Regions from separate parts of the Sphingobium sp. VMM genome, predicted to be linked through region 3. Evidence: predicted binding sites of a transcription regulator. Region 3 holds the regulator's gene; each other region holds the start of a gene.

Region 1 (9,792 bases), on a different contig from region 3:
AGAGGCAAGCGGCACGGCCGCCTGCCTGCCCCGGATCAGCCCGGCGTCAGGCGATCTCGGCGAACAGCTTCATGCCGCGCGGCTTGCGTGGTGGCGCGCGACCGGCCAGCACCGCATCGACCACCGCGATCGCCGCCAACAGGTCGCGCGGGGCGAAGGGCTTGGCGAGACAGCCGACCGCCAGCGATCGCGCATCGGCGGGACAGGCACCGGTGACGAACAGCACCGGCAATTGGCGCGCATGGGCATGACGCGCGACCTCTATGCCGCAGCGCCCACCGCGCAGATTGATGTCGGTAACGACCAGATCGACCGTTCCCATATCGATCACGCGGGCAGCATGGGTGTGGCTATCGACGGTGGCGGCGATGCGATAGCCCGCCTGGGAAAGGATATGCTCATGATCGAAGGCGACGAGCGGTTCATCCTCCACCACCAGCACGCTGCGGATGGCGTTCCGCGGCGCACCTGCTCCGTCTCTCGCCCCGTCCCTGGCGGTGTCGTCCCCTCTGATTCGCCCGAAAAACATTTGCTGTCCTGCCCCGTTTCCGCCATGCAACCGACCAACGCCGCGCCCCGGCGCCGGGTTGCGCCCGGCCGGGGCTTTGCCGTTCACATGAACGGCGCTATGGCACCGTTCATCATATTGCACATGCCGCCCTGATATGGGGATGGCCACCCGTCACGAAAAGGAATGCATCAAGTGGAACCGCCAAAAAAATCTGGTCCGCCGCGCCGGTCAGGTCCGGGCGGTCCCAAGCGTCCCTCCGGTCCCGGATCGCGTGGCGGCGCCGATCGCGGCACTGGCCGTGGCCCGGCCCGGTCGGACGCCCGATCGGACGGTCGCAACGAAGGTCGTTCGGACCGCCCCGCGCGCGGCCCGCGCCCTGACCGCAATGGTCCCGGCGAGGCCCGTGGCAATCGCTTCGGCGACGGTCGTGGTGAACGTAGCGAAGGTCGCGGCGCTCGCTCCGATCGCAGCGCTTCGGGCGAAGGCCGTGGCGGTCGCTTTGCCGGAAACCGCGAAGAAGGCCGTGGCGACCGCCCGGCCCGTGGCCGCCCCGACCGCGCCGCCCAGCCGGATCGCGCCGAACGCCCCGCCCGCAGCGGTCGCCCGACCGAAGGCAAGCGCCCCGAGCGCGCGGCCGCTGGAGATCGTCCCGCGCGCGCGCCCTTTGGCGAGCGCGCCGCCCGCCCCGCTTTTGGTGACCGCCCGGCTCGCCCGCGCCCCGAAGGCCGCACTGAAGGTCGTATGGGCGGCACATCCTATCCGCCGCGCCGTCCCGGCAGCAAGAAGCCGGCTGCGCCCCATGTCGCCAACCCGCACCCGGCCCGTGCCGCCGCGGAAACCAGCGGCAAGGGCGAACCCCAGCGCATCGCCAAGCTGCTCGCCCGCGCCGGCATCGCCTCGCGCCGCGAGATCGAGCGCATGATCGAGGAAGGCCGTATCGCCAGGGACGGCGTCACGATCGACACCCCCGCGACGCTGCTGACCTCGCTCCATGGCGTGACCGTCGACGGCGATCCGGTCGCCGCGCCCGCCCCCGCACGCCTGTTCCTGTTCCACAAGCCGACCGGCTTCCTCACCACCGAGCGCGATCCCGCCGGTCGCCCGACCATCTACGACATCCTGCCCGACGACCTGCCGCGGCTGATGCCGATCGGCCGGCTCGACATGAATACCGAGGGGCTGTTGCTGCTCACCACCGACGGCGAGTTCAAGCGCGAGATGGAATTGCCCTCGACCGGCGTGCCGCGCACCTATCGCGCCCGCGCCTTTGGCGAGGTCAGCCAGCAGCAGCTGGAGGATCTGTTCGACGGCATCGAGATTGACGGCATCCAATATGGTCCGATCGAGGCCAATCTGGAACGACGCACCGGCCGCAACCAGTGGATCGAAATGACCCTGACCGAGGGCAAGAACCGCGAAGTGCGCCGCGTGCTCGAACATTTCGAGCTCAAGGTCAATCGCCTGATCCGCACCAGCTACGGCCCGTTCGAACTGGGTGAACTCGCCGGCGGCGCGGTCGAGGAAGTGCGCCAGCATGACCTGGTCGCCTTCCGCAGCAGCCTGAAGAAAGCACAGAAATGAGGATCATCTCGGGCCAATGGCGCGGCCGTCCGCTGGTCGCGCCCAAGGGCGACGCCACCCGTCCCACCGGCGACCGCACCCGCGAGACGCTCTTCTCGATGCTGGCGAGCCGGCTGGGATCGTTCGAGGGCCTCGCCGTGGGCGACTTCTTCGCCGGCTCGGGCGCGCTCGGCTTTGAAGCCCTGTCGCGCGGTGCCGGCTCCTGCCTGTTCGTCGAGCAGGACAAGGCGGCGATCGACGCGATCCGCGCCAATGGCGACAAGCTCGGCCTGCGCCCGGACATCCGCCAGACCAGCGTGCTGTCGCTCGGCCCGACGAAGACGCCGCTCGACCTCATCTTCATGGACCCGCCCTATGACACCGGCGCGGGCCAGGTCGCACTCGACAAGCTGGCGCGCCTGGGCTGGACCAGCCCGGCGACCTGGATCAGCATCGAAACCGACCGGCGCGAAGACGTCGCGGTCAAGGGCTTCATCGTCGACGCCGTGCGCGACGTCGGCAAGGCGCGCCTCACCCTGCTCCGCGCAGAAGATAGCGCGCCTGCCGCGTAACGATCAGGCGAGATATCAGGCGGCCTCTGCGTAGGCCGCCTGTTCCTTGCCGATCAGGATATCGGCCAGAAAGCCATAGGCTTCCGCCCAGGCGGCCAGCACCTCATCCGTCGCCACCTCTTCGCCCAGCACTTCGCGGATCGCGGGCAGCAACGCGGCCGCTACCTTGGGGTAATGGTCCGGCTGCACGCCGGTATCGACATGGCGCTGCACCATGCGCGCGATCGCGCCGTCCAGCGCCTGCAACTTGTCGACATTCTCGGCAAAGCCCAGGATCGCCGCCGCCAGCCGGCGCGGCTGCTCGCCGCTGGCCTGCGCCGCCTGGTCAAACATGTCCTTGATCGACGCATCCTCAAACAGCCGCGCATACATGCGGGTGGTGATCTCGACGCCATGGCGGCGCAGCGCCGGGCCGGTCGCCTTCACGATGGCGATGGTTTCGGGGGACAGGGTTTCGCGCATGACAGGCTCCTTATCGGGGATTCGATAAGGTTCATTTAATATGCATCTTTTAAGATGTAAATTGAATATATGTTTATGACACTCTGCCCGCAGGATAGGAGGGCGCGATGCAATTGACCCGCCACACCGATTATGCGCTGCGCGTGCTGATCCATCTCGCCGCCGTGCCGGGTGGACGGGCGACGATCCCGGAAATTGCCGATGCCTATGGCCTGTCGCGCAATCATCTGATGAAGGTGGTGCATGGCCTGGGCCAGGGTGGCTTCATCCGCACCCAGCGCGGCCGCGGCGGCGGCTTTACCCTTGCAGCCGATCCTGCCGATATCCGCATCGGCGCGGTCGTACGCCATAGCGAGCCGGACATGGCGATGGCCGATTGCGCGTCCTGCGCGATCCGCCCGGCCTGCGGCCTTTCAGGCATATTGGCCCAAGCGGTCGGTGCTTTCCTGACGGTGCTGGACGGCTATAGCCTGGCCGACGCGGCGCGCGACCGGACCGGCCTCGCAGCGCTCATCGCCGCCCTGCCCGGCCCGGCATCGACCGACCCCAAACCGGATCTCAGCCCGGCCTGCGCATCCTCTTCTTCGCCTCGCCCGGATTGACGCAACCGTCCTGCACGCCCTTGCCGCAGACCGGATAGGCCTTCGCCTCGGTCGGCGGCGGCGTCATGTTGCCGCCTACCGTCACCGGGTTGGCCGCCGTGCCCACCGGCGCGGCGGGATCGCGCGGCACGTCCGCAGGCGCCGGCACCATGCCCGTCTCGGCCGGCACCGCGCCGGTCGGCTGCGCCGCATTGGGATCCTGGTTCTGGGCCGGCGGCGACATCGCCTGCGCCCCGGCCTGACCGGGCAGCGCTGCCATCGACAAAGCGGCAAAGCCGGCGATCATGATGATCTTCATCGGGTTGGTCCTTCTACTCCTTGCCCCGAGCAAGGGAGAAACCGGCCGCCCCACCTCCCTGTTCCGCGTCAGCGACGAACCGTGTCGCCGCTGACGCCGGCCGCACGCTCAGTCCGACGGGTATCGATCGAACCGGGGCAGATCATGCGCCGCCGCCATCCACGGCGCCGCCTCGGCATATTGGACATGCACCGCCGGCGGAAAGGCGCTCTGGTCGTCCAGCGTCGCGCTCTGAATGTCGATCATGCCGGGAAACACCGTCGGGTTGGTGTAGAACAGCCCGGTGCCGCAGGTGCCGCAGAAATGGCGGGTCGCATTATCCGACGATTGGTAGGTGACCGGATCACCCTCTATCGTCACCTTGTCATGCGGGAACAGCGCCCAGCCGACCATCGGCGCACCCGCGCTCATCCGGCAATCGCTGCAATGGCACAGCGCGCTGTAAACCGGCTCGCCCTCCGCCGCATAATGGATCGCCCCGCACTGGCACCGCCCCGTCACCATCATCTTGCTCCATTCGCATCTTGCGTGATTCCCTTTTTGTTCTCATAGATTGCGTCCCGCTGCAAGGCCATCCGCCCTTGCCCCCGCAACCGCCCATCCCTAGTTGATCGCCCATGACCGTGCCTGCCCCCTCTCCCAATGACCCGCCCTATCTGAAGGGCCTCAACGAACCGCAGCGCGAAGCTGTGCTGACTACGGAGGGGCCGGTGCTGGTGCTGGCCGGCGCGGGCACGGGCAAGACCGCAGCGCTCACCGCCCGCCTCGCCCATCTGGTCGCGACCCAGCGCGCCTGGCCCTCGGAAATCCTGGCCGTGACCTTCACCAACAAGGCGGCACGGGAAATGCGCGAGCGCGTCGGCCGGATGATCGGCCCGGCGGTCGAGGGCATGCCCTGGCTTGGCACCTTCCACGCGATCGCCGCCAAGATGCTGCGCCGCCATGCCGAACTGGTGGGCCTTCAGTCCAATTTCACCATCCTCGACACCGACGACCAGTTGCGCCTGATGAAGCAGCTGATCCAGGCCGAGGGGATTGACGAGAAGCGCTGGCCCGCCCGCCAGCTCGCCGGCCTCATCGACCAGTGGAAGAACAAGGGCCTCACGCCGGAGGAAGTCGGTGCCGGTGAGGCGGAGGGCTATGCCCATGGCAAGGGGCAGAAACTCTATGCCGCCTACCAGGCTCGTTTGCGCGAGGTGAATGCCTGCGATTTCGGTGACTTGCTGCTCCACTCTCTCACCATCTTGAAGCGCCACCGCGACGTGCTGGAACAATATCAGCAGCGCTTCAAATATATCATGGTGGACGAATATCAGGACACCAACTCCAGCCAATATCTCTGGCTGCGACTGCTCGCCCAGACTCGCAAGAATATCTGCTGCGTCGGCGACGATGACCAGTCCATCTATTCATGGCGTGGCGCAGAAGTCGCCAATATCCTACGGTTCGAAAAGGATTTTCCGGGCGCCGCGATCGTCCGTCTGGAACAGAATTACCGCTCCACCCCGCATATCCTGGGCGCCGCATCCGGGGTAATCGCGGAAAATGGCAATCGCCTCGGCAAGACATTGTGGACCGACATCGACGTCGGCGAAAAGGTGCGCGTGCTCGGCGTGTGGGATGGGCCGGAGGAAGCCCGCCGCGTCGGCGACGAGATCGAGGCGATCGCTCGCGCCGGCGGCTCGCTGGATGAGGTCGCGATCCTCGTCCGCGCCCAGCACCAGACCCGCGAATTCGAAGACCGTTTCATCCAGATCGGCCTGCCCTATCGCATCGTCGGCGGCTTCCGCTTCTATGAGCGCGCCGAAATCCGCGACGCGCTCGCCTATCTGCGCCTCGTCAACCAGCCGGCAGACGACCTGGCCTTCGAACGCATCGTCAACGTGCCGAAGCGCGGCCTGGGCGACAAGGCGGTCGAGAAGCTGCACCGGCTGGCGCGCGCGGAGGGCATTCCGCTCGCCCTCGCCGCCGCGCGCATCCTCGACACCGACGAACTGACACCCCAGGCGCGCCGTTCGCTCGGCGCCTTCATCGGCGATCTCGCCCGCTGGCGCGATCGCGCCGCACAACTGCCCCATGCCGAACTGGCGCGCCAGATCCTGGACGAAAGCGGCTATACCGCCACGCTCCAGGCCGAACGCTCGACCGAGAGCGCCGGGCGCCTCGAAAATCTGAGCGAACTTACCCGCGCGATGGAGGAATATGAGACGCTGGGCGCCTTCCTCGAACATGTCAGCCTGGTCATGGACAATGAGGCGCAACAGGATGAGCAGAAGCTCACCATCATGACCATCCACGCCGCCAAGGGTCTGGAATTCGACAATGTCTTCCTTGCCGGCTGGGAAGAAGGCATCTTCCCTTCGCAGCGCGCGCTCGACGAAGGCGGGCTCAACAGCCTGGAGGAGGAACGGCGCCTCGCCTATGTGGCGATCACCCGCGCGCGCAAGCGCTGCACCATCCTCCACGCCGCCAACCGCCGCATCTATGGCCAGTGGACCAGCTCCATCCCTTCCCGCTTCGTCGGCGAATTGCCGCCCGAACATGTGGATGAGGAAAGCAGCATGTCCGGCGGCGCCTCGCTCTGGCGCGCCAACTGGTCGGAACGGGACGATCCCTTCGCCAATGTCGCGCGCGGTTCATCGCGCGGCCCCGGCTGGCAGCGCGCCCAGAGCAGCGGCCAGTTCAGCCGCGAGCCCGTGCGAATCGTCGAAGCCCGCACCTCCGCCGTATCGCTCGGCAACAAGGGCCGCGACGATGTGTCCGTCGGCCAGCGTGTCTTCCACCAGAAATTCGGCTATGGCACGATTGCCGCGATCGAGGGCAACAAGCTGGAAATCGACTTCGAAACCGCCGGCCGCAAGCGGGTGATGGACAGCTTCGTCACGCTGGCCTGAACGGCGTTGCCCTGTCCTCATTCGCAAAGGCGGGAATGGCCCAAAAGGGTGGAAACAAGACATAGCCCCTCCCTTCCAGGGAGGGGTTGGGGTGGGTTGCGAGCGTAGCGAGCTTCTGCCCTATCGACCGTAGACCGCCGCTACGCGGCGCACCCACCCCCGGCCCCTCCCTGGAAGGGAGGGGAGTAGGAAACGTCTGCTTCTGGTCGCTTCCAGACCATCCTCCCCTGCAAGGGGAGTTCAAGGGAGACCCGTGTCTCCCTTGAACTGGCCGTAGGCCAGACGGAGGGGGGCCCCCTCTCGATACGACACCGCAGCCAGCCCGACCGAATCCGAAGGCCATCAACGCAATCCCATGGGGCGCGTGTGCATGATGCTATGTGAAGAAAAATGGTGGAGCCTAGCGGGATCGAACCGCTGACCTCCTGCATGCCATGCAGGCGCTCTCCCAGCTGAGCTAAGGCCCCATCCTGATACGGCGCAAGCCGCGTCCCGATGGATCAGACCATGTCCGGCACAAGCCGTCGGCCGAAAAAATTGGTGGAGCCTAGCGGGATCGAACCGCTGACCTCCTGCATGCCATGCAGGCGCTCTCCCAGCTGAGCTAAGGCCCCATCCTGATACGGCGCGAACCGCGTCCCGAATGGATCAAACCATGTCCGGCACAAGCCGTCGGCCGAAAAAATTGGTGGAGCCTAGCGGGATCGAACCGCTGACCTCCTGCATGCCATGCAGGCGCTCTCCCAGCTGAGCTAAGGCCCCGTACCATCTTGAGGCGCCGTTGGGTCCGGCGCCTCGGAGGTCGCTGCCTCTAGGATCAGGCGATCCCGTTGGCAAGCAGAATTTTCACTTAATTGTTGTCGTCGTCGTCATCGTTGCCGGCATCGACGCCCAGGTCGTCATCACCGCCCAGATCGACGTCATTATCCGGCGAATCGCCGTCATCATCGACGTCCAGATCGATGTCCAGATCATCGTCCGCCGTCTCCAGCTCGCCATCGGCCGTTTCCACGACCTTCTTGGGCGCGGCCTCTTCATAGGGCAGCGGCTGCTTCGACTTCAGCACCGGTTCGGGCTCCCAGGCGGCGCCGCAGTTGATGCAGGTCACCGGGTCGTCCTTGCCCAGGTCATAGAAGCGAGTCGCGCATTTCGGGCAGGTCCGCTTCGTGCCCCATTCAGCCTTCACCATGTCCGGCCTGTTCCTTCTTCGATGCTCAAACAGAAATCACGCGGCGCGACGGAAGTCGGCCACGAAACGTCGGGCGCCTTGCCATAGCGAAACCGCGCTGTCAAAAGCCGGGCGCATTTTTTCGGTTCCAAGATGATGGATACCCCGTGACCAGCCATAATGACCAACCCAGCCCGATGACCTTCACCGCCGCCCCTGCCCTGTCCGGCAGCGTCGCGGTTCCGGGCGACAAGAGCATTTCCCACCGTTCGCTGATGCTGTCCGCCCTGGCCGTGGGCGAAAGCCGGGTCGAAGGCCTGCTGGAGGGCGAGGATGTGCTGGCCACCGCGGCCGCGATGCGCGCGATGGGCGCCGACATCCAGCGCGACGATGACGGCATCTGGCATATTCATGGCGTCGGCGTCGGCGGCCTGCTCCAGCCGCAGGAAGCGCTCGACATGGGCAATAGCGGCACCTCGACCCGCCTGCTGATGGGCCTGGTCGCCAGCCATGGCATCACCGCCACCTTCGTGGGCGACGCGTCCCTCAGCAAGCGCCCGATGGCGCGCGTCACCGAGCCGCTCTCCCGCGTCGGCGCCAGCTTCACCACCAGTCCCGGCGATCGCTTGCCGCTGACCATGACCGGCGCCTGCCCGGCCGTGCCGCTCGACTACACCCTGCCGGTCGCCTCGGCCCAGGTGAAGTCGGCGATCCTGCTCGCCGGCCTCAACACGCCCGGCATTACCCGCGTGGTCGAGCCGATCCCGACCCGCGACCATAGCGAACGCATGCTCAAGGGCTTCGGCGCCGACCTTGAGGTCGAGGTCCAGGCCGACGGCACCCGCATCATCACGCTCAAGGGCGAGGCCGAACTCAAGCCGCAGAATATCGTCGTGCCCGGCGACCCCTCGTCGGCCGCCTTCCCGATGGTCGCGGCGCTGCTGGTGCCGGGATCGCAGGTGACGATCGCCAATGTCGGCCTCAACGCCACCCGCGCCGGCCTGATCGACCTGCTGCGCGAAATGGGCGGATCGATCGAGATCATCAACGCCCGCGAAGTCGGCGGCGAGCCGGTCGGCGACCTGGTCGTCACCGCCTCTGCCCTGAACGGCGTCGAGCCCGACCCCGCCCGCGCGCCCAGCATGATCGACGAATATCCCGTCGCCTTCGTCGCGGCAGCCTTTGCGCATGGCCGCAGCATCTTCCGCGGCCTCGACGAACTGCGCGTCAAGGAATCGGACCGCATCGCCACCATGGCCACCGGCCTGCGTGCGATCGGCGTCACGGTCGAGGAACTGGAGGACGGCATCATCATCGAGGGCAGCGGCGGCCAGCCTTTGCCCGGCGGCGGCCCGATCGCCACCAGGCTCGATCACCGCATCGCCATGAGCTTCGCGGTCGCCGGCCTGGCCTCTCGCGATGGCGTCACCATCGACGACATGCGCCCGGTCGCGACCAGCTTCCCGACCTTCACCACCCTGCTCCAGACGCTGGGAGCCATCGCATGATCATCGCCGTCGATGGCCCCGCCGCATCGGGCAAGGGCACGATCGCCAAGGCGCTGGGCCGCCACTACAACCTGCCGGTGCTCGACACCGGCCTGCTCTACCGCGCGGTCGGCTTGTCCGTGCTGAAAAAGGGCGGCGACCCGGATCATCAGGCCGACGCGCTGGCCGCCTGCGCCTTCGACGACGCCATCCTGGCCGATCCGGCGCTGCGCAGCGA
Region 2 (9,792 bases), on a different contig from region 3:
TTTGATCTCTGAGTGTCTCAGAAGGGTCGCGACTTGCCCTTTCGCGGACCGACCGCACCTAGGACCGAAAAATTGGGCGCTAAATCACGACAAAGGGTCGCAAGCGGCGCGCGCCACGCCGCTAGCAACATTCTATCAGGCTTTTGGACTAATTCCCGGCCTTTCGTGCGAAAGCCAATAGCATCTCCGCGACCGCCGTTCGTGCATCGCGCTCGATCGCAAAACTTGCCGGGTCTAGGCTCTGATCGACCTCGCAGTTCAGGTGGGCCTGAGCGGCCCCTTCCAGGTCAAGCGACAAGCCCTGCAATCTTGCCATGTTGATGACGAACTCCAGCGTTGTCTGCGCCAGCTTGGTCGTGACGAGAGCCTGAAATCTTAGCGCATGAAGTTCTTCTTCCGTCATATCATTCCCTAGTAGTGATAGTAGGAAAAATATCCGTCATCGCCGTTTGTCGGTTCAGGACAGCCGCTTGCCAACTTCCGGCCCAGTGAATAACTATCCTTTCAACTCACGGCCGCGAGATCTGTTCGCCTTTCAGATAAATTTCGTGGAGACACTCTTGTTGGCTGTTTCGTCGGTGCGAGATTGCCGGCGGCCGGTAAGAAGCCCATTTTCGGCATTTGAATATGAAATCCAAGGCTCAACGGCCTGGGCCAGACGTTTCTGAGCTTATGCTGGCCGCTTCAATCTCTTCAAACCTGTAGCGAGCGGCCGCCTCCCGCTTCCAAGCGCATCGCCAAGCGTAGGCAAGTTCATAGATCAGGGTCGCAGACATCATGGCAATTGCAAACTGTAAGACTGCATTATCGATTATGATCGCGTTCAAGAGCAGGCCAATAGCCGTTGCGATGAGTGTCATGCGGAGCAATGGAGAACGCTTTGCGTTCAGCTGTGACGAGGCGGCGCTTCGATCCTCGACTTTGCTGAAGGAGCGCCTGGCTGCCGATTACGGGGGAGCGCAAGAGTTCGACGATGGAACACGGGGGGTGGCGAGGCGCTACCTAGGCTCAGGACTCATTGATTGAGCCAGAAGATGACGGCGGCGGCGATACAGATGGCGGACATGAAGGTGTGGGCGCAACGGTCGTATCGGGTGTGGATGCGCCGCCAGTCCTTGAGCTTGCAGAACATGTTTTCGATCTTGTGGCGCTGACGATAGAGCGCAGCGTCGTGCGGGATTGGCACCTTCCGGTTCTTCTTTGAGGGAATACAGGCGGTGATGTTGCGCTCCGCAAGCGCCTTGCGGAACCAGTCGGCGTCATAGCCTCGATCGCCGAGCAAGGCTTTGGCGGGAGGCAAGGCGTCGAGCATCAGGGCAGCGCCCTTGTAGTCGCTCATCTGGCCCTCGCTCAGCAGCATGACCAGCGGCCGGCCCTTGCCGTCGCAGACGGTGTGGAGCTTCGAGTTCAGGCCGCCCTTGGTGCGTCCGATACGTCTGGGAACATCCCCTTTTTGAGCAGGCTTGCCGCCGTCCGGTGTGCTTTCAGGTGGGTTGCATCTATCATCAACTGGTCGGGCTTGCCGCCCTTCGCCGCGAGGGCCGCGAAGATCTTGTTGAACACGCCGAGCCGGCTCCACCGGATGAAGCGGTTGTAGATCGTCTTCGGCGGGCCATAATCGGCAGGCGCATCGCGCCACCGCAGGCCGTTCCTGATCACGAAGATGATCCCGCTGATGATCCGACGGTCGTCCACCCGTGGCACCCCGTGCGATAGCGGAAAATATGGCTCGATCCGGCGCATCTGCGCTTCCGACAACCAGAGCAGGTCACTCATCACGACGTCTCCTCACGCCGTCATTGAATCAACCCTTCGCTATCACCGCAAGCGATTTAATAGGTCCTGAGCCTAGATTGGTGAAGCTTCGCGCCGCAAAAGCTTCTCTCTATATATATCTTGATGGCGCCCTACGCGCGCGTCATTCTCCACGGATGGACAGCGATACACTCCAGGTCGATTGGGCTGCCGGTGAAGTGGCCGATGGCGAGATGCGGATCCCGGCGACGTTCGAGGGCCTCTCAGGGATGCTCATTTTGTCTGAAGGCGAAATGCTAGCGGCAACCAAAGCTGCGGATGATGAAGTGCTGATAGCTTTCGGCGGGATGATCGGATGGATCGCCGATGCGGCCCAGAAGGCCTTCGCGCGGGGCGCCCTGGTCCAAGTCGATGGAAGTTTTCTGATGCTGATCGCCGCTGAAGACTTCAGTCTCACGCGACCAACGATCAACTAAAATGGCCCCGCCATTTCGGACGGGGCCAGTGAACGATCGATCGTGAAGACAAACCGTCGGGTCGCGCGAATCGGATAGCACATTTTGCAGCGCAGCGAATAACCCCAACGGGGTATGTCTCAGATCAGGATTGTGTCGCTGATCGCTTCCATCCCCATGCGGAAAATCGTTCGCGTTCCGGAGTATTTCTGGACGATGGAAATCGGGGAAGAAGCGCGCGCCATCTTCCCAACTGATCGTCTGCTCGACGGCGCAGGTACATGCTCTTCAACATGCGTCTAGCGACATGGTGAAGGACCGCACAAGGCGAAGGATCATGTTGGGATAGAGGGGGAGGGGACGCTCCACGCCAATGTCAGCGCTATCGTCTGCTGGGGGGGGCGATTAGCAGCGGGATGCCAACGTAATCGACGACATAGGACAAATGATCCAACGGTTCGGGCGGACTGTCGAAGCGGTCCATGATTTCATGTCGGAGGGCAGGCGAAGGTGGTTCGTCGTTATCGCATATGAGGTATTTCGCGGACGACTTGACCCCAAATACGCCCGCTGATTTTGACCGCGCACGGGACGCGCTTGGTAATAGTGGGGTGCGGCGCGCTATCTCCCGGATCGGCACATGATCGCCAAAATGTCGGCGCCGGATAACGCTCACTAGCCATGTCCATCACTCCATATATCTTCGCTTGTCAAAGCCAGGGACGAGTTGAGCATGGGTCAATTCTCAATGGAAATTTACGCCCTACCCGGGTCAATTCTCAGTGGAAACGAACACAGCTGCGGATTTCGTCAGCATCGAGGATGTGGGAAGGGCCGCGCCACCTGGCGCACCTCGCGCGGGGATCGTTGCCCGAATGGGACAGGACACTGAAGGTGGCTTGGTCGAAGCGTAGTGGAGATGGAGCCGTGTCCGTCAGGACCGCGCCAATTCGATGCTTCAGGAGAAGTTCTGTGCGGAAATTGGAGGTCCATCCTCGGCTTTTGAACCCGATTGGATGGCTTGCGCCAGGCTATGTTGAGGAAAGTCCCGTATTGAAGTTCATGATAAAATCCGTCTAGCCGCCAACCATCCCAACCGGCACTCGGCACGTGTCGCTCGAACGCGCCCTGCACGGGTCAGCCGATCTTCCCATGTCAGCACCACGGATTGGTAGATACTGGTCGTCGGCGTGCTACATCCGAAGCTCTGTTCTGTCTCGCAGGCGAAATAAAACGCCGCCGGAGCAAACTAAAACACGGGGCCAAGGTTCAGGGAGTTGCCAGCCAAAGGGGGGAAGGGTGGCACACTCAACCGAGAGGCCGAGCGTGGATATTCAAGCTGACGGTGGTGACTGATCAGGTTCCTCTCAGAAATCAGGTCGTCGGTTTTTCGCCGGCCCCTTCGTTCAGTGCGTTGGCGATCATAGCCGCAAGCGTCTCTTCAGCGCTGCGGCGGGCATTCGCATCCTTGCCGCCAAGATCATTGCGCAGCCATTGGGGCGCGCGCTCGACCGTCCGTTCGATGATCGCTTTCATATGGTCGTCCATGGTCATCGCCTATGAGCGTCAATGCGTATTGGCGCAATAGCGGGCGGTCACACGGCATCTCTCCAATTATCTGTGGATAACTCGCAGCGCCTCTTGCACGTTGCGTTCTTGATATGTTCTAGGCGTCGATCATGGAATCAGATGAGCCAGATCGCCCTTTAGCCGATGACCTTCACGTGCCCGAGGGCCGTGAGCGGCTGGGGCGCGCGCATCAGCTTCGCGTCGATATTTCCATCGCACTTTCGATGGCACCACTTTGGCTGCGCCGGGCTCTGTCCGATCGCAATTTTGCCCGTTCCCGCGGCGCGCGCCTCGATATCGTCGAGCGAATTGCCGCAGCCATCGAGCGGAGATTTACCGTTCAGTGGCGCGGCTCAGATGATGAAGGCCAAAATGCCCGTCCAGTTGAGGACGGCGGGCCGCTTTTTGGCGGACCAGATTTTTGTGACGCGCATCAGGCACATGCGCCACTGAAATCTCGATCAATTGACTCCGTGACAGTATCAGAGGAACATATAGAGAACACGTGAGTCTCATCCATCATGCCGACTGTCCCGCGCCCGGAAAGGCTGCAAGCCCTTATTGCCGAAATCCAGGCTATAGCGCCGGTTTCGCGGGCCGATGTGCCGTGCCTGCCCTTCGGTATTGCCGCCGTCGATGACCGCCTGGCAGCAGGCGGGCTGGTGCGCGCCGCGCTGCACGAGATTGCCGGCGACACCGGCGCGCTGGGCGATGACGCCGCCGCCACCCTCTTCACTGCGGGCATCGCGGCCAGAGCGTCGGAAGGCGATATTCTCTGGATCATGTCCCAGCCCGACCTGTTCGCGCCCGGCCTTGCCTGCGCCGGTGTACCGGCGACCCGGCTGATCCAGGTCGAAGCCGGCAAGGACGACCACGCTCTTGCCGTAATGGAAGAGGCGCTGCGCCATGGCGCACTGGCAGCCGTGGTATGCGAGGTTACCCGCATCGGCATGACCGCCACGCGTCGCCTGCAACTGGCGGCTGAGGAGGGAAACACCACGGCCCTGCTGCTGCGGCGCTGGCGACGGTCCGCGCAAGATCCGCTGGGCCAACCTTCCTCTGCGCTGACGCGCTGGCGCATCGGCTGTGCGCCGTCCGATCCCTTGCCGGTATCTGGCGTCGGTCGCTCGCGCTGGCAGGTGTCACTGGTGCGCCAGCGCGGCGGGGATCCTGATAACTGGCTACTGGAGGGCTGCGATGCGACGGGTCGCCTCGCTGTTCCTGCCGAGCCTCGCCGTCGATCGGCTGCGCCGAAACGAGGCGAGGACCGGCAGGCCGCCTGAACGGATATCTGCGCTCCAACTGCCCGTCCTTCCGCTCGAAGAGGAAGACGGCTCGTCCTGCTCCTGCCCACGTGGCGGCGGGTGGCGTCCTGGCGCGCGCTGGGCGCAGACTGCCGGGGCGGGCGCCGCGATGGGCACGCGCGAGGAACAAATCGATAGCCTGCCTGCGCATCAACGTCCCTCGCCGCGTGAACTCGGTCGCCGCTCGGAGGCGGCCGACAATCCGTTCAAATCGGGCAAGCAAGCGGCAGCGCCAAATCTGAAGCCCCTTGGACATGCGCAGCCAGACGCATCGCCGCTGGTCACCAGCATCCTTCACAAGCAGCGCATGGTGATCGCCGCACTCGACGCGCAAGCTGCAAGCCTTGGTCTCTTTTCCGGCATGCCGCTCACCCAGGCTAAAGCCATGGTGCCCGGCCTCGATACGCGCGACGCTGACCCGGTGGGAGATGTGCGGGAGCTGGAACGGCTCGCGCTGTTCGCCGTGCGGCGCTGGACGCCGACCGCACAGGTCAACGCGCCTGACGGGCTGCTCATGGACCTGACCGGCGTTGCCCATCTCTTCGGAGGCGAGCAGGCGATGGCGCGGCGGATCATCGGCTTTTGCCGTCGGATCGGGTTGGACGCGCGCATCGCTATAGCGGGCACGGCGGGCGCTGCCCATGCGCTCGCCCGCTATGGCAAAGAGCGCATTGCGATCTGCGACGTGCATGGGGAACTGGAAGCGATCAGCAGCTTGCCGGTAGCGGCACTGCGGCTCGATGACCGCCAGCGCAGCGCCGCCCAGCGCCTCGGGATCGAGCGCATCGCCGATCTCATCGCCATGCCGCGCGCGCCGCTCGGCCGCCGTTTTGGGGCCAGTCTGCTTCACCGGCTCGACCAGGCAATCGGGCGGGTTGGCGAGCCGCTCGTCGGCATTGTCCCATTCGAACTGCCGCAGGTGCTGCGGATCTTTGCCGAACCCATTGGCTCGGCTGAGACGATCGCGCGGGTCATGGCCGACCTTGCCGATGATCTGGCGCGGACATTGCGCGAACTGGGGCTTGGCGTGCGGCTTCTGCGTCTTGTTTGCGAGCGGGTGGACAAGGAAGAACAGATCGTCACGGTCGGGACCGCGCGCGGCACGCGCGACATCGGCCATATGCTGCGGCTGCTCGCGATGAAGATCGAGACCATCGATCCAGGCTTCGGCATCGAACGCATGCGGCTGCTCGCGTTGCGCAGCGAATCCCTGGCGCCCACGGCGATCGACGCCGATCTGGGGACGGGCGAAGCGGCGGATATCGCACTCCTCGTCGATCAGATCGTTGCTCGGCTGGGGCAGGGGGCCATTTACCGTCCGACCATGCGCGAGAGTGATGTACCCGAGCGCGGCGTTGGGCGCATCGCGCCACTGGCTGACGCTATGCCCTGGCCGACCTTATGGCCACGGCCCGCCCGCATTCTGCGGCGGCCAGAGCGGATCGACCATGTCATGGCCGAGCTTCCCGACCAGCCGCCACGCCGCTTCGTCTGGCGCGGGGTCGCCCATGTCGTGGTGCGGGCAGATGGACCGGAGCGTATTCGTGGAGAATGGTGGCGTCGGCGCGGCGAGAGCTATGCCGTGCGCGATTATTTCCGGGTGGAGAATGAGCGGGGCGAGCGTTTCTGGGTGTTCCGGCGCGGCGATGGCGAAAATCTGCGGTCGGGCGATCTCTCCTGGCACATCCATGGTGTGTTCGGATGATGAGCGAGGATTATGTCGAACTTCAGGTCACCACGCATTTCTCCTTCCTGCGTGGCGTGTCCTCCCCTGACGAACTGTTCGCTCAGGCCGCCTGGCTCAAGATACCGGCACTGGGCGTCGTCGATCGCAATTCGGTAGCCGGGATCGTGCGCGCCTGGCAAGCGGCCAAGGAAACCGGCGTCCGTCTGATCCCCGGCTGTCGGCTGGATCTTGCCTGTGGCACCAGCCTGCTGGTCTATCCAACCGACAAGGCCGCCTGGTCGCGGCTGACCCGCCTGCTGTCCGTTGGCAAGGCGCGAGCAGGGAAGGGGGCCTGCGAGCTGCATTGGGAGGATGTCGAACAATGGCACGAGGGGTTGATCGCCATCCTTGTTCCCGATCTGCCCGACGACGCCAATGCACGAGCGCTCTGCCGTTTAAACCTTACATTTGGCGATCGCGCCTATCTTGGGCTGTCGCTGCGCCGAAGGCCGGACGATGCGATCCGGATTCATGGTCTCAATGCGCAGGCGCGATCGCATCATGTGCGATCGGTGGTGCTGGGTGACATCCTCTATCACAGCAATGATCGCGAGCTGTTGCAGGATGTTGTGACCGCGATCCGTCACCATTGCACCGTCGATGCGCTGGGGTTCAAGCGCGAGCGCTATGCCGATCGGCAGCTCAAGTCCGGCGCGGAAATGGCCCGGCGCTTTGCCGCCTATCCCGATGCGCTGGCAGCAACGGCCGACATCGCGCATGCCTGCACCTTCGACCTCGATCAGCTTCGCTATCAATATCCGCAGGAAGCAAGTCCGGGCGAAACGCCGCAGCAATTGCTGGAGCGGCTGACGGGGGCGGCATCGGCCCGCATGTTTCCCGATGGCGTGCCCAAAGCCTATGCCGATCAGCTTGCCCATGAGCTCGGGCTGATCGAAAAGTTGAGCTATGCCCCCTATTTTCTGACCGTGAACAGCATCGTCGCTGAAGCGCGAAGGCGGGGCATTCTCTGCCAGGGGCGGGGATCGGCGGCGAACAGCTGCGTCTGCTTCGTGCTGGGCATCACCTCGATCGATCCCATCAAGCATGAATTGCTTTTCGAACGGTTCGTGTCGGGCGAGCGCAAGGAACCGCCCGACATCGACGTCGATTTCGAACATGAGCGGCGGGAGGAGATCATCCAGTGGATCTATGAGACCTATGGCCGCACCCGCGCCGCTCTGACGGCGGTGGTAACGCGCTATCGCGCCCGCGGCGCGGTGCGCGAGGTCGGCAAGGCGCTGGGTTTGCCCGAGGACATGACCGGGGCGCTCGCGGGGCTCGTGTGGGGATGGTCGCTCGAAGGCGTGCGCGACGATCAGGCAAGCGAACTCAATCTCGACACCAGCGATCCGCGTCTTGCCCTGACGCTGGAGCTGTCGCGTGAACTGATCGGCACACCGCGCCACCTCTCGCAGCATCCTGGCGGCTTTGTCCTGACCTCGGACCGGCTGGATGAGCTAGTGCCGATCGAACCTGCAGCCATGGAGGACCGGCAGGTCATCGAGTGGGATAAAGATGACATCGATGCGCTGAAGTTCATGAAGGTCGATATTTTGGGTCTGGGCATGCTGGGCTGTATGCGCCGGGCCTTTGCGCTGCTGGCGGAGCATCGCGGCGTCGCCATGACCATGGCGTCGCCAACACTCCAGCGAGATGATCCGGCCGTTTATGCCATGATCCAGCGCGCGGACACGCTCGGAGTCTTCCAGATCGAGAGCCGTGCGCAGATGTCAATGCTGCCGCGGATCAAGCCGGAGAAATTCTACGATCTTGTGATCGAGGTGGCGATCGTTCGGCCCGGGCCGATCCAGGGCGACATGGTGCACCCCTATCTGCGGCGGCGCGAGGGCAAGGTGAAGCCGGAATATCCGCGCGAGGAGTTGCGCGCCGTGCTGCAGAAGACGCTGGGTGTGCCGCTGTTCCAGGAGCAGGCGATGAAGGTGGCCATTGTCGGTGCCGGGTTCACGGCCGCTGAGGCCGACCAGCTGCGCCGCGCTATGGCGACGTTCAAGTTTACCGGCGGCGTCAGCCATTTTTACGACAAGCTGGTCGAGGGCATGGTGGGGCGCGGCTATCCGCGCGACTTTGCCGAGCGCACCTTCAAGCAGATTGAGGGCTTCGGGTCCTATGGCTTTCCCGAAAGCCATGCGGCGAGCTTTGCCAAGATCGCCTATGCGTCGAGCTGGATGAAGTGCCACCATCCCGATATCTTCTGCGCGGCTCTGTTGAACGCGCAGCCCATGGGCTTTTACGCGCCTGCGCAGATCGTGCGGGACGCCCGTGCCCATGGCGTGGAGGTGCGGCCGCCCTGCATCAACCGCAGCCGTTGGGATTGCACGCTGGAGCCAACACGCGGGCGATACCTCGCCGTCCGGCTGGGGCTGCGTATGGCACGTGGGCTTTCCAACCTGCACGGCGCCATGATCGTGTCGGCGCGAGGGGACGCGCCCTTCGATAGCGTCGAAGGCGTTTGGCGACGGGCAGGGGTGCCGCCGGCCGCCATCGAGCGGCTGGCGGATGCGGATGCATTCCACGCCCTTGCCCATGATCGAAGGCAGGCGCTTTGGCGCGTGAAGGGGCTGGGCGACAAACCCCTGCCACTCTTTGCGGCTGCCGACGCGCGGGAAGGGCGGTTCGGTCCGGAAGGGGACGAGCCCATGGTGACGCTGGAGCCGCTCAGCGAGGGAAGGGAGGTGGTCGAAGATTATCGGACCATTCAGCTTTCGCTTCGGGCGCATCCGCTTGCGTTTCTGCGCGAGGATTTGCGACGGCGCGGGGTCAAGTCTGCAGCCGAACTCGATCAGGTGAAGGACGGGCAGCATGTCGAGGTGGCGGGGGTCATCCTTGTGCGGCAGAAGCCGGGGTCGGCTAAAGGTGTTCTGTTCATCACGATCGAAGATGAAACCGGGATCGCGAATGGCATATTGTGGCCGGACCGGTTTGAGGCGCAGCGGCGGACGGTCTTGGCATCAGCAATGGTCGG
Region 3 (9,792 bases):
GCGAGAGTGCGACGGAAATCGCCGCCGCCGCCCGTGCGATGCGCGCCCGGATGATCCCGGTCGACGCGCCCGACGGCACCATCGACGTCTGCGGCACCGGCGGCGACGGGCATCATACGCTCAACGTCTCCACCGCCGTCAGCCTGGTGGTGGCGGCTGCCGGCGTACCGGTCGCCAAGCATGGCAATCGCGCCGCCTCGTCGAAGGCGGGGGCCGCCGATACGCTCGAAGCGCTCGGCCTTGATCTCGATCGCGCCGCCGCCACGGCGGAAGCCACGCTCAAGGATCTAGGCATCTGCTTCCTGTTCGCGCAAAATTACCATCCTGCGCTCAAGCGCCTCGGCCCGATCCGCCGGTCGATCGGCGAACGCACCATCTTCAACCTGATGGGGCCGCTCGCCAATCCCGCCAATGTCCGCCGCCAGCTCGTTGGCATCGCCCGCCCCGCCTATGTCCCCATCTATGCCGATGCGCTCGGCCAGCTGGGCGCCACCCATGCGATGATCGTGTCGGGCGACGAGGGGCTTGACGAACTCTCGCTCGCCGGCGGCAACGACATTGCCGAGGTGACGGCCGACGGCGTGGTCGCGATGCGCCGCCTGACCGCCGCAGAACTCGGCCTCTCGACCCATCCCGTCACCGCCATTCGCGGCGGCGACCCGGCCCATAATGCTGCGGCGCTCCGCGCCCTGCTCCAGGGCGAGGCCGGCGCCTATCGCGACGCCGTGCTGCTCAATGCCGCCGCCGCTCTGGTGGTGGCTGACGCCGCCCATGATTTCCAGGAAGGCGTCGAACAGGCCGCCGAGGCGATCGACAACGGCCTTGCCAACGCGCTCCTCAATTGCTGGATTGCCTATCAATGACCAACAAGCTCATCGAAATCTGCGATTTCAAGCGCGAGGATGTCGCCCGCCGCAAGGCCGCGACGACGATCGCGTCGCTCCACGCCCGCGCCAGCGAGCAGACCCCGCCGCGCGGCTTCCGCAGGGCGCTGGACGATGCCGCCCGCTCGGGCTTCGGCCTGATTGCCGAGGTGAAGAAGGCCAGCCCGTCCAAGGGGCTGATCCGCGCCGATTTCGATCCGCCGGCCCATGCGGTGGCCTATGCCGCCGGTGGCGCGGCCTGCCTCTCGGTGCTGACCGACGAGCCCTATTTCCAGGGCCATGACGATTATCTGATGGCCGCCCGATCGGCCTGCGCGCTGCCGGTGCTGCGCAAGGATTTCATCGTCGATCCCTGGCAGATCCTGGAAAGCCGCGCGCTCGGCGCCGACGCGATCCTGATCATCGTCGCCGCGCTGGAAGATAGCCAGATGCAGGAGATAGAGGATGCGGCGCTCGGCCTGGGCATGGATGCCCTGATCGAGGTGCATGACGAGGCCGAACTGGAGCGCGCGCTCAAGCTCCGCTCGCGCCTGATCGGCGTCAACAACCGCGACCTGCGCGATTTCAGCGTCGATTTCGCCCGCACCTATGAACTGGTAGGCAAGGCGCCCGACGGCTGCACCTTCGTCGCCGAAAGCGGCCTTGGCTCCCATGCCGACCTCACCGCCATGGCCGATCATGGCGTGCGCTGCTTCCTGGTCGGCGAAACCCTGATGCGCCAGGCCGATGTCGAGGCCGCGACCCGCAACCTGCTGACCGGCGCATGACCGGCCTCACCCATCTTGATGAAGACGGCGCCGCCCGCATGGTCGATGTCTCGGCCAAGGCCGTGACCGCACGCGAGGCGGTGGCCACCGGGCGCATCACCATGGCGGCCGACGCCGCGCAGGCGATCGCCGCCGGCCTCGTCAAGAAGGGGGATGTGCTCGCCGTCGCCCGTGTCGCCGGTATCATGGCGGCCAAGCGCACCGCCGAACTGATCCCGCTCTGCCATCCGATCCCGCTGAGCGCCGTCACCATCGACTTTGCCCTCCACGATGACGGCGTCACCGTCACCGCGACCGCGCGCACCGCCGGCCAGACCGGGGTAGAGATGGAGGCGCTGACCGCCGCCACGGCCGCCTTGCTCACCGTTTACGACATGGCCAAGGCGCTCGATAAGGGCATGATAATCGGCGATGTTCGCCTGCTCGCGAAGCGCGGCGGCAAGTCGGGCGACTGGACCGCGCCGGAGAGCAGCGACCGATGAACCTGATGCCGGTCGCGGACGCGCAGGCGCGGCTACTTGCCCTCGCCGATCCGTTGCCGGCCGAACTTGTGTCCGTCGCCGCTTGTGCCGGCCGCTGGCTCGCCACCGACATCAGCGCACTCCGCGACCAGCCCTGGGCCGATCTTTCCGCGATGGACGGCTATGCCGTGCGCGCATCCGAAGGCGCCGGGCCGTGGCAGCTGGTCGCCACCAGCAGCGCGGGCGACGCCGATATCCCGGCCCTGCAACCGGGCCAGGCCTGCCGCATCTTCACCGGCGCACCCTTGCCGGCCGGCGCCGACGCGATCCTGATCCAGGAAAATGCCACGCGCGATGGCGACAAACTGACCGCGCATGACGGCATATTGATGCCCGGCAGGCATGTCCGCCCGCTCGGCTCGGATTTCCACGCCGACACGCTGCTGGTCCGCGCCGGCAGCCGCCTCACGCCGGGCCAGATCGCGCTCGCCGTGCTGGGCGGCCATGGCAGCCTGCCCGTCGGCACCCGCCCGCGTGTCGCCCTGCTCTCGACCGGCAATGAACTTGTTGCCCCCGGCGCGCCGACGCCGCCTGGGTATCTCCCCTCGTCCAACGCGCCGATGCTCGCCGCCCTGCTCGCCGCCCTGCCCTGCGAGGTGATCGACCTTGGCATCGTGCCCGACGATCTCTCCGCCATGACGCAGGCGCTGGAACAGGCGGCCCAGGCCGACATCATCGTCTCGACCGGCGGCGCCTCGGTCGGCGACCATGACTATGTCCGCCCCGCCTTTGCGGCGGCCGGCGGCACGCTCGATTTCTACAAGATCGCGATGCGGCCGGGCAAACCGCTGATGGCCGGACGCCTCAGCAACGCAATCTTTCTCGGCCTGCCGGGCAATCCGGTCTCCGCTTTCGTCACCGGCACCCTCTTCCTCTGCCCGCTGGTCCGCCATCTCGCCGGATCGCGCGCGCCGCTGCCGCCGGTCGTGCAGGCCCGCCTTGCCGCCCCACTCGGCGCGACGGCGGAACGCGACGATTATCTGCGCGCCTATCGCGGCGCCGACGGCATCGTCTCGGTCACGTCGCAGGACAGCGCCGCCACCGCCGCCATGGCGCTGGCCGACTGTCTGATCCGCCGCCCGGCCGGTTCAGCCCCCGCCATTGCCGGCGACATGGTCGACATCATCCCCCTGACCGCCTGACTATCTGACCGCCTGACCGGCAAAAGCGGCGCATGGCTTAACGCGCTTGACTTGCCCCTTTCCGTTTCCTATGCGTTCTTCATTCGTTCCATGGAGGACCGCCGATGTTGACGCCCAAGCAGCAGGAATTGCTGAGCTTCATTCAGACCCGGCTGGAAGAAGGCGGCGTGTCCCCTTCGTTCGAGGAGATGAAGGACGCGCTCGATCTGCGCTCCAAGTCCGGCATCCACCGGTTGATCAACGCGCTGGAAGAACGCGGCTTCATCCGTCGCCTGCCCAACCGCGCCCGCGCGCTCGAAGTGTTGAAGCTGCCCGATGCGATGCACCGCGCGCCCGCGCCGGCCATTCCGACGCCCAAGGTGTCGGCGCCCGCTGTGCTGCTACCGACCGCCGCCAATGACGTGATCGAAATCCCGCTGCACGGCCGCATTGCCGCCGGCGTGCCGATCGAGGCGATGGAAAGCCACACCATGCTCTCCGTCCCCGCCGCCTTGCTCGGCTCGGGCGATCATTATGCGCTCGAAGTGTCGGGGGACTCGATGATGGAGGCCGGCATTCTCGACGGCGACTTCGCGCTGATCCAGCGCACCGATGTCGCGCGCGAAGGCCAGATCGTCGTCGCCCTGATCGACGATGCCGAAGCCACGCTCAAATATTTCCGCCGCGAAGGCGCGCGCGTCCGGCTCGATCCCGCCAATGCCGCCTATGAGCCGCAGATCTACGATCCGCGCCAGGTCCGCATCCAGGGCAAGCTCGCCGGCCTGCTGCGCCGCTACAACTGACCGGCCGTTCGGGGCCGGCGGCGCACGATCCAGGGATGCGCGTCGCCGGGCCGATGGACGGTGTGAACTTTGCCGCTTTCAAGGCCAATCGACAGGCCGCCGGTGCGGGACAGCAGCCAGCGGTCGATCTTCATCCAGCGCGGCCGGCACCACCAGGGCAGCCCCCGATCGCTGATGACGATATCGGCCGCCGCGCAATCCCGCTCCAATGTCGGCCGATCGACCAGCATCGCATTGCGCGTCACCAGCAAGCGCCAGTTGCGCCCGCCCCGCGGCAACGTCACGGCACACAGATCAGTCGAACAGCGCGCCTGCTTCATCGTCGCGATCGCCTCCAGCGTCCCGTCATAGCCCGCGCTCTCGCTCAGCACGTCGCGGACATAATCGCCCGCCCCCTCGCGCAGCAGCGCCATCGTTCCTGCCTGCGTCCGCACCGCGACATGCCGCCCGTCGCCGGTTACCACGATATCGGGCGGCGCCAGCAGCGCGATGCCGATCAGGCCAACCGCCACCGGCCCCACCCCCAGCCAGCGCCAGCGACTGCGCCAGAGCAGACACCACAGACCACCGACGACAATGATCCCGAAAATCCAGCCCGGCACCGCCGGTGCCAGCATCACCGCCATCGGGCTCGCCGCCACGCCATGCGCCACCGCCAGCAACAGCGCGATCGCCTTGGCCGTGAGCCACCAGAAGGGCGCGCCCAGCCCGACGAGGTCGAAGAGCAGCGCCAGCGCCTCCAGCGGCATGATGACGAAGGTGGTGAGCGGGATCGCGACCAGATTGGCCACCGCGCCCAGCAAACCTGCCTTGTGAAAATGGAAAAGGGCGATCGGTGCCAGCACCAGTTCGATGCCAAGCCCCGTCAACAGCATCGCCGCCACCGTCCGTCCGGCCTTGCGCAGCCAAGGCTCGTCCCGCGCCATCGCGAACATCTTGAACCGCCGATGCTCGCCCAGCGCCACCAGCGCGACCACGGCAGCAAAGCTCATCTGGAAGCTCGGCCCGATCAGCGCCTCCGGCCAGAAGACCAGCACCACCAGCGCCCCGGTCGCCACCAGCCGCAAGGTGATCGCCTCGCGCCCCAGCGCCAGCCCGCCCAGCACCAGCAGCGCCGCGATGCAGGATCGCACCGTCGGCACCTCCGCGCCCGTCAGCAGCGTATAGCCGATCCCCGCCAGCGCGCCCCCGGCCGCCGCGATCAGCATCAGCGGCCAGTCCAGCGCCGCGCGCGGGATCAGCGCCAGCAGGCGCAACAGCAGGAATATCACCGCCCCAATCAGCGCCGTCACATGCAGCCCGCTGATCGACAGAAGATGGGCAAGGCCACTGCGCCGCATCGCCTCGGCATCCGCTTCGGCAATCGCGCCCTGATCGCCGGTCGCCAGCGCCACCGCAATCCCCGCCGGTGCGCCCGCCACCTGCCCGCCGATATGATCGAACAGTCGCGCCCGCAGCGTCGGCCCCTCGCGCGCCTGCTCCACCATTTCGACCGGCGTCAGCGCCCGCCCGGTCGCCCCGATCCCCTGGAAATAAGCACGCCGCGCGAAATCGAACGCCCCCGGCACGCTCGGCGGCGCGGGCGGCATCAGGCGCACGCGAAAGCGCAGCACCGCCCCCTTACCCAGTCCTTCGGGCACATCCGCCTCCGCGATATTCACTCGGATCGCCGCGGGCAGCGCTGGCGCCTCGATCGGCCGCAGCCCCACGCGCACCATCTGTTGCGCCGGCAGCTTGGCCACCGCCGTCACCGTCCCCGTCACCTGTACGAATATGGGACGGGCCAGCGGCGGCTGACCCAGCCATGTCGCCTTGCCCCAGACCAGCAGGCAACCAACACAAGCCAGCAAGCCGCCCGCCACCAGCATATGCCGCAATCGCGCGCCCACCGGCAGCAACAGCGCCAGACAGGCCAGCCCCAGCGCCGCGCAGCAACTGGCCAGCCAGTGTGCCGGTCCCGGCAGTACGAACCAGCCGGCAATGCCCGCGCCCAGCGCCACCGGCACCCACAAGGCGAGCTGTTCGCGCTCCACCTCCAGCCATTGTTCGATCCGCGCAAATCCATTGTGCGCAATACGCACCGTCCTGCGCCCAACGGACGTTTGTCGTGGCTCAAAAGCCATGCTAGGGGGCGTCGCATCCATGGATCAGGCAGGAAGAATGTCAGCGAATATGACGGCAAGTGCAACGGGATTGAACAAGCAGGTGGTGACCCGTTTCGCCCCGTCGCCAACGGGCTTCCTGCATATTGGCGGCGCCCGCACCGCGCTGTTCAACTGGCTGTTCGCGCGCCATCATGGCGGCAAGTTCCTGCTCCGCATCGAGGATACGGATCGCGCCCGCTCCACCGAGGAAGCCGTGGCAGCCATTTTCGACGGCCTGGAATGGCTGAACCTGGGCGGCGATGAGCCCGCCGTGTTCCAGTTCGAGCGCACCCCGCGCCATGCCGAGGTCGCCAATCAGCTGCTCGCCAATGGTCATGCCTATCGCTGCTATGCGACGCAGGAAGAGCTGGCCGAGCTGCGTGAACAGCAGCGCGCCGCCAAGCAGCCGATGCGCTATGACGGCCGCTGGCGCGACCGTTCGCCGGAGGAAGCGCCCGAAGGCGCGCCCTTCGTCATCCGCATCAAGGCCCCTCGGACCGGCGAAACCGTGATCGAGGATGCGGTGCAGGGCCGCGTCGTGGTGCAGAATGCCGAGCTGGACGACATGATCCTGCTCCGGTCGGATGGCACCCCCACTTATATGCTGGCCGTCGTGGTCGACGACCATGACATGGGCGTCACCCATGTCATTCGCGGCGACGACCATCTCAACAACGCTTTCCGCCAACTCGCCATCATCAAGGCGATGGGCTGGGAAGAGCCGGTCTATGGCCATATCCCGCTGATCCACGGGTCGGACGGCGCAAAGCTGTCGAAGCGCCACGGTGCGCTCGGCGTCGACGCCTATCGCGACGAGATGGGGATGCTGCCCGAAGCGGTGCTCAACTATCTGCTGCGCCTGGGCTGGGGCCATGGCGACGAGGAGATCATCTCGATCGAGCGCGCCATCGAACTGTTCGATATCGACGGCGTCGGCCGTTCGCCCTCGCGCTTCGACATCAAGAAGCTGGAAAATCTGAACGGCCATTATCTGCGCGAGGCCGACGAGGCGCGCCTGGCCGCTCTGGTCGCCCCGCGCGTTGAGTCGCGTCTTGATACGCAACTGAATGACGCCCAGCGCGATATTTTGACCCAGGCGATGGTTTCGCTCAAGCCGCGGGCCAAGACACTTAACGAAATTGCAGAAGGCGCGGAGTTTCTGTTCAAATCTTGCCCGCTCGATTTTGACGAGAAGGCGTCTGCTCTGCTAGATGAACCCGCGCGTGAGCTGCTGAAAAAGACAGCCGACGCTCTCCAGCCCGTCCAGTCCTGGACGGTTGAAGCGATCGATGAAGTGATACGCCGCGTGGCAGAGGATGCGGGGCTTGGCCTGGGCAAGGTGGCACAGCCGCTTCGTGCGGCGCTCACCGGGCGCACGGTCTCGCCGGGTATTTTTGATGTCCTCTTCCTTCTGGGGAAAGAGGAAAGCTTGAAGCGACTGACCGCTGCGGGGCACGTGGTGGCCGGTTGACGGCAGTTAAGGAGAAAAACATGTCGGATAATAATGCCAGTTTGACCGTTGGCGGAGAGGCCAAGGACTATGCCATCATGGATGGTACCGTCGGTCCCCAGGTCATCGACGTTCGCAAGCTCTACGCCAACACCGGCATGTTCACCTACGATCCGGGCTTCACCTCGACCGCCAGCTGCGAATCGGGCCTGACCTATATCGATGGCGACGCCGGCGTGCTGCTGCATCGTGGCTATCCGATCGGCCAGCTCGCCGAACAGTCCAGCTTCATGGAAGTCTGCTATCTGCTGCTGAACGGCGAACTGCCGTCGGCCAAGGAACTGGCAGAGTTCACCAACACCATCACGCGCCACACCATGGTGCATGAACAGCTGACCGCCTTCTTCCGCGGCTTCCGTCGTGACGCCCACCCGATGGCGATCATGGTCGGCGTCGTCGGCGCCCTGTCGGCCTTCTATCATGACTCGACCGACATCAACGATCCGGAACAGCGCCGCATTGCGAGCCACCGCCTGATCGCCAAGATGCCGACGATCGCTGCGATGGCGTACAAATATTCGGTGGGCCAGCCCTTCGTCTATCCGCGCAACGACCTGAGCTACACCGCCAACTTCCTGAACATGACCTTCTCGGTCCCGGCGGAAGAGTATAAGATCGATCCGATCGTCGTCGACGCGATGGACAAGATCTTCACCCTGCATGCCGACCATGAGCAGAACGCGTCGACCTCGACCGTCCGTCTCGCCGGTTCGTCGGGCGCCAACCCGTTCGCCTGCATCGCGGCCGGCATCGCCTGCCTCTGGGGCCCGGCACATGGCGGCGCGAACGAAGCCGCACTCAACATGCTGCGCGAAATCGGCACCGTCGATCGCATTCCGGAATATATCGCCCGCGCCAAGAACAAGGACGATCCGTTCCGCCTGATGGGCTTTGGCCATCGCGTCTACAAGAATTACGATCCGCGCGCGACCGTGATGCAGAAGACCGCGAAGGACGTGCTGGAGAAGCTGGGCGTCAACGACCCGATCTTCGACGTCGCCAAGGAACTGGAGCAGATCGCGCTCAACGATCCCTACTTCATCGAGAAGAAGCTCTACCCGAATGTCGACTTCTATTCGGGCGTGATCCTCTCGGCGATCGGCTTCCCGACCGAAATGTTCACCGTGCTCTTCGCCCTCGCCCGCACCGTCGGCTGGGTCGCGCAGTGGAACGAAATGATTTCGGACCCAGCGCAGAAGATCGGCCGTCCGCGTCAGCTCTACACCGGCCCGACGCAGCGCGACTATGTCGCCGTCGACAAGCGCTAAGACGCGGTCACAGAGACAAGAGGAACGGCGCCCCATCGGGCGCCGTTTTTCGTTTAGGGCTCAGCCGCCAACCCCGGCATAGACATAGATCCAGGCCGGCACGCGCCCCTGATCGGTAACCACATCAATCGCGACACGGCGATAATCCGCCCCCTCGAACGCATCGAGCCGCGCCCAATGCGCCGGCAGGTCGGGCGAGCGGAATAGCTGGACCGGCACCGCCGCGCCGCCCTCGTCGGGAATGAAGGCGGGAAAGCCCATCGACGCGGCCCAGCCATGCGCGACCAGATGGCCGGTCACATGCCCCGCCTGCCAACTGCCCTGCAGTTCCGCCAGTTGATGATGATTGGCCCGTCCGGGCGCCAGCGTGCCATAGGTGGCCAGGCAATGCGATCTGTCCATGCCACCACCCTATCGGGGCAGCATCGGCCGGACAAACAAGCGCTCTTTATCTCATATAAGCGCGATCGCGCGCCCGTCAGTCGAGCACCGGCAGCGTCAGGATGAAGCGCGCGCCCTCGCCCGGCGTGCCGCCAACACTGATGTCGCCGCCCATCGCCCGCGCCAGCTTGCGCGAGATATAGAGGCCAAGCCCGCTACCGCCCGGATCGTCACGTCCCAGCCGCTCGAACTTGTCGAAAATCTTCTCCCGATCCTCCAGCGCCACGCCCGCACCCTGGTCGATCACCAGCACCCGTGCCTGCCGATGCTCGCGCTCGACGACGATGCGCACCTGCGATCCCTCGGGCGAATAGCGCACCGCATTGCCGACCA

What was found. The regulator LexA, encoded in region 3, represses DNA repair genes until DNA is damaged. The targets are predictions, from matches to a motif close to GTTCCNCNCTTGTTCT.
Region 1: a site for LexA is predicted at 4,537-4,552, ahead of ACUCV3_RS25295 (ATP-dependent helicase). Genes of this name have one in related genera too.
Region 2: a site for LexA is predicted at 3,858-3,873, ahead of ACUCV3_RS01040 (DUF6771 family protein). Genes of this name have one in related genera too.

What each region holds. Positions count from the first base shown of each region.
Region 1 is NZ_JBXGSI010000030.1:6,447-16,238, reverse strand. Features, by position in the region: gene ACUCV3_RS25330 (response regulator) at 47-529, opposite strand; gene ACUCV3_RS25325 (pseudouridine synthase) at 704-2,092, shown strand; gene rsmD (16S rRNA (guanine(966)-N(2))-methyltransferase RsmD) at 2,089-2,643, shown strand; gene ACUCV3_RS25315 (globin domain-containing protein) at 2,659-3,105, opposite strand; gene ACUCV3_RS25310 (Rrf2 family transcriptional regulator) at 3,213-3,707, shown strand; gene ACUCV3_RS25305 (hypothetical protein) at 3,664-4,005, opposite strand; gene ACUCV3_RS25300 (GFA family protein) at 4,114-4,509, opposite strand; gene ACUCV3_RS25295 (ATP-dependent helicase) at 4,623-6,899, shown strand; tRNA gene ACUCV3_RS25290 (tRNA-Ala) at 7,291-7,366, opposite strand; tRNA gene ACUCV3_RS25285 (tRNA-Ala) at 7,438-7,513, opposite strand; tRNA gene ACUCV3_RS25280 (tRNA-Ala) at 7,586-7,661, opposite strand; gene ACUCV3_RS25275 (TIGR02300 family protein) at 7,750-8,088, opposite strand; gene aroA (3-phosphoshikimate 1-carboxyvinyltransferase) at 8,265-9,575, shown strand; gene cmk ((d)CMP kinase) at 9,572-9,792, shown strand, end outside.
Region 2 is NZ_JBXGSI010000001.1:200,205-209,996, forward strand. Features, by position in the region: gene ACUCV3_RS01025 (hypothetical protein) at 149-403, opposite strand; one part of gene ACUCV3_RS01030 (IS5 family transposase) at 1,016-1,443, opposite strand; one part of gene ACUCV3_RS01030 (IS5 family transposase) at 1,443-1,776, opposite strand; gene ACUCV3_RS01035 (hypothetical protein) at 1,854-2,231, shown strand; gene ACUCV3_RS01040 (DUF6771 family protein) at 3,585-3,758, opposite strand; gene ACUCV3_RS01045 (hypothetical protein) at 3,890-4,288, shown strand; gene ACUCV3_RS01050 (ImuA family protein) at 4,301-5,062, shown strand; gene ACUCV3_RS01055 (DUF6504 family protein) at 4,977-6,788, shown strand; gene ACUCV3_RS01060 (error-prone DNA polymerase) at 6,788-9,792, shown strand, end outside.
Region 3 is NZ_JBXGSI010000007.1:25,304-35,095, forward strand. Features, by position in the region: gene trpD (anthranilate phosphoribosyltransferase) at 1-863, shown strand, start outside; gene trpC (indole-3-glycerol phosphate synthase TrpC) at 860-1,651, shown strand; gene moaC (cyclic pyranopterin monophosphate synthase MoaC) at 1,648-2,133, shown strand; gene ACUCV3_RS10505 (molybdopterin molybdotransferase MoeA) at 2,130-3,314, shown strand; gene lexA (transcriptional repressor LexA) at 3,419-4,096, shown strand; gene ACUCV3_RS10515 (ComEC/Rec2 family competence protein) at 4,087-6,219, opposite strand; gene gltX (glutamate--tRNA ligase) at 6,269-7,711, shown strand; gene ACUCV3_RS10525 (citrate synthase) at 7,732-9,018, shown strand; gene ACUCV3_RS10530 (gamma-glutamylcyclotransferase family protein) at 9,079-9,420, opposite strand; gene ACUCV3_RS10535 (sensor histidine kinase) at 9,497-9,792, opposite strand, start outside.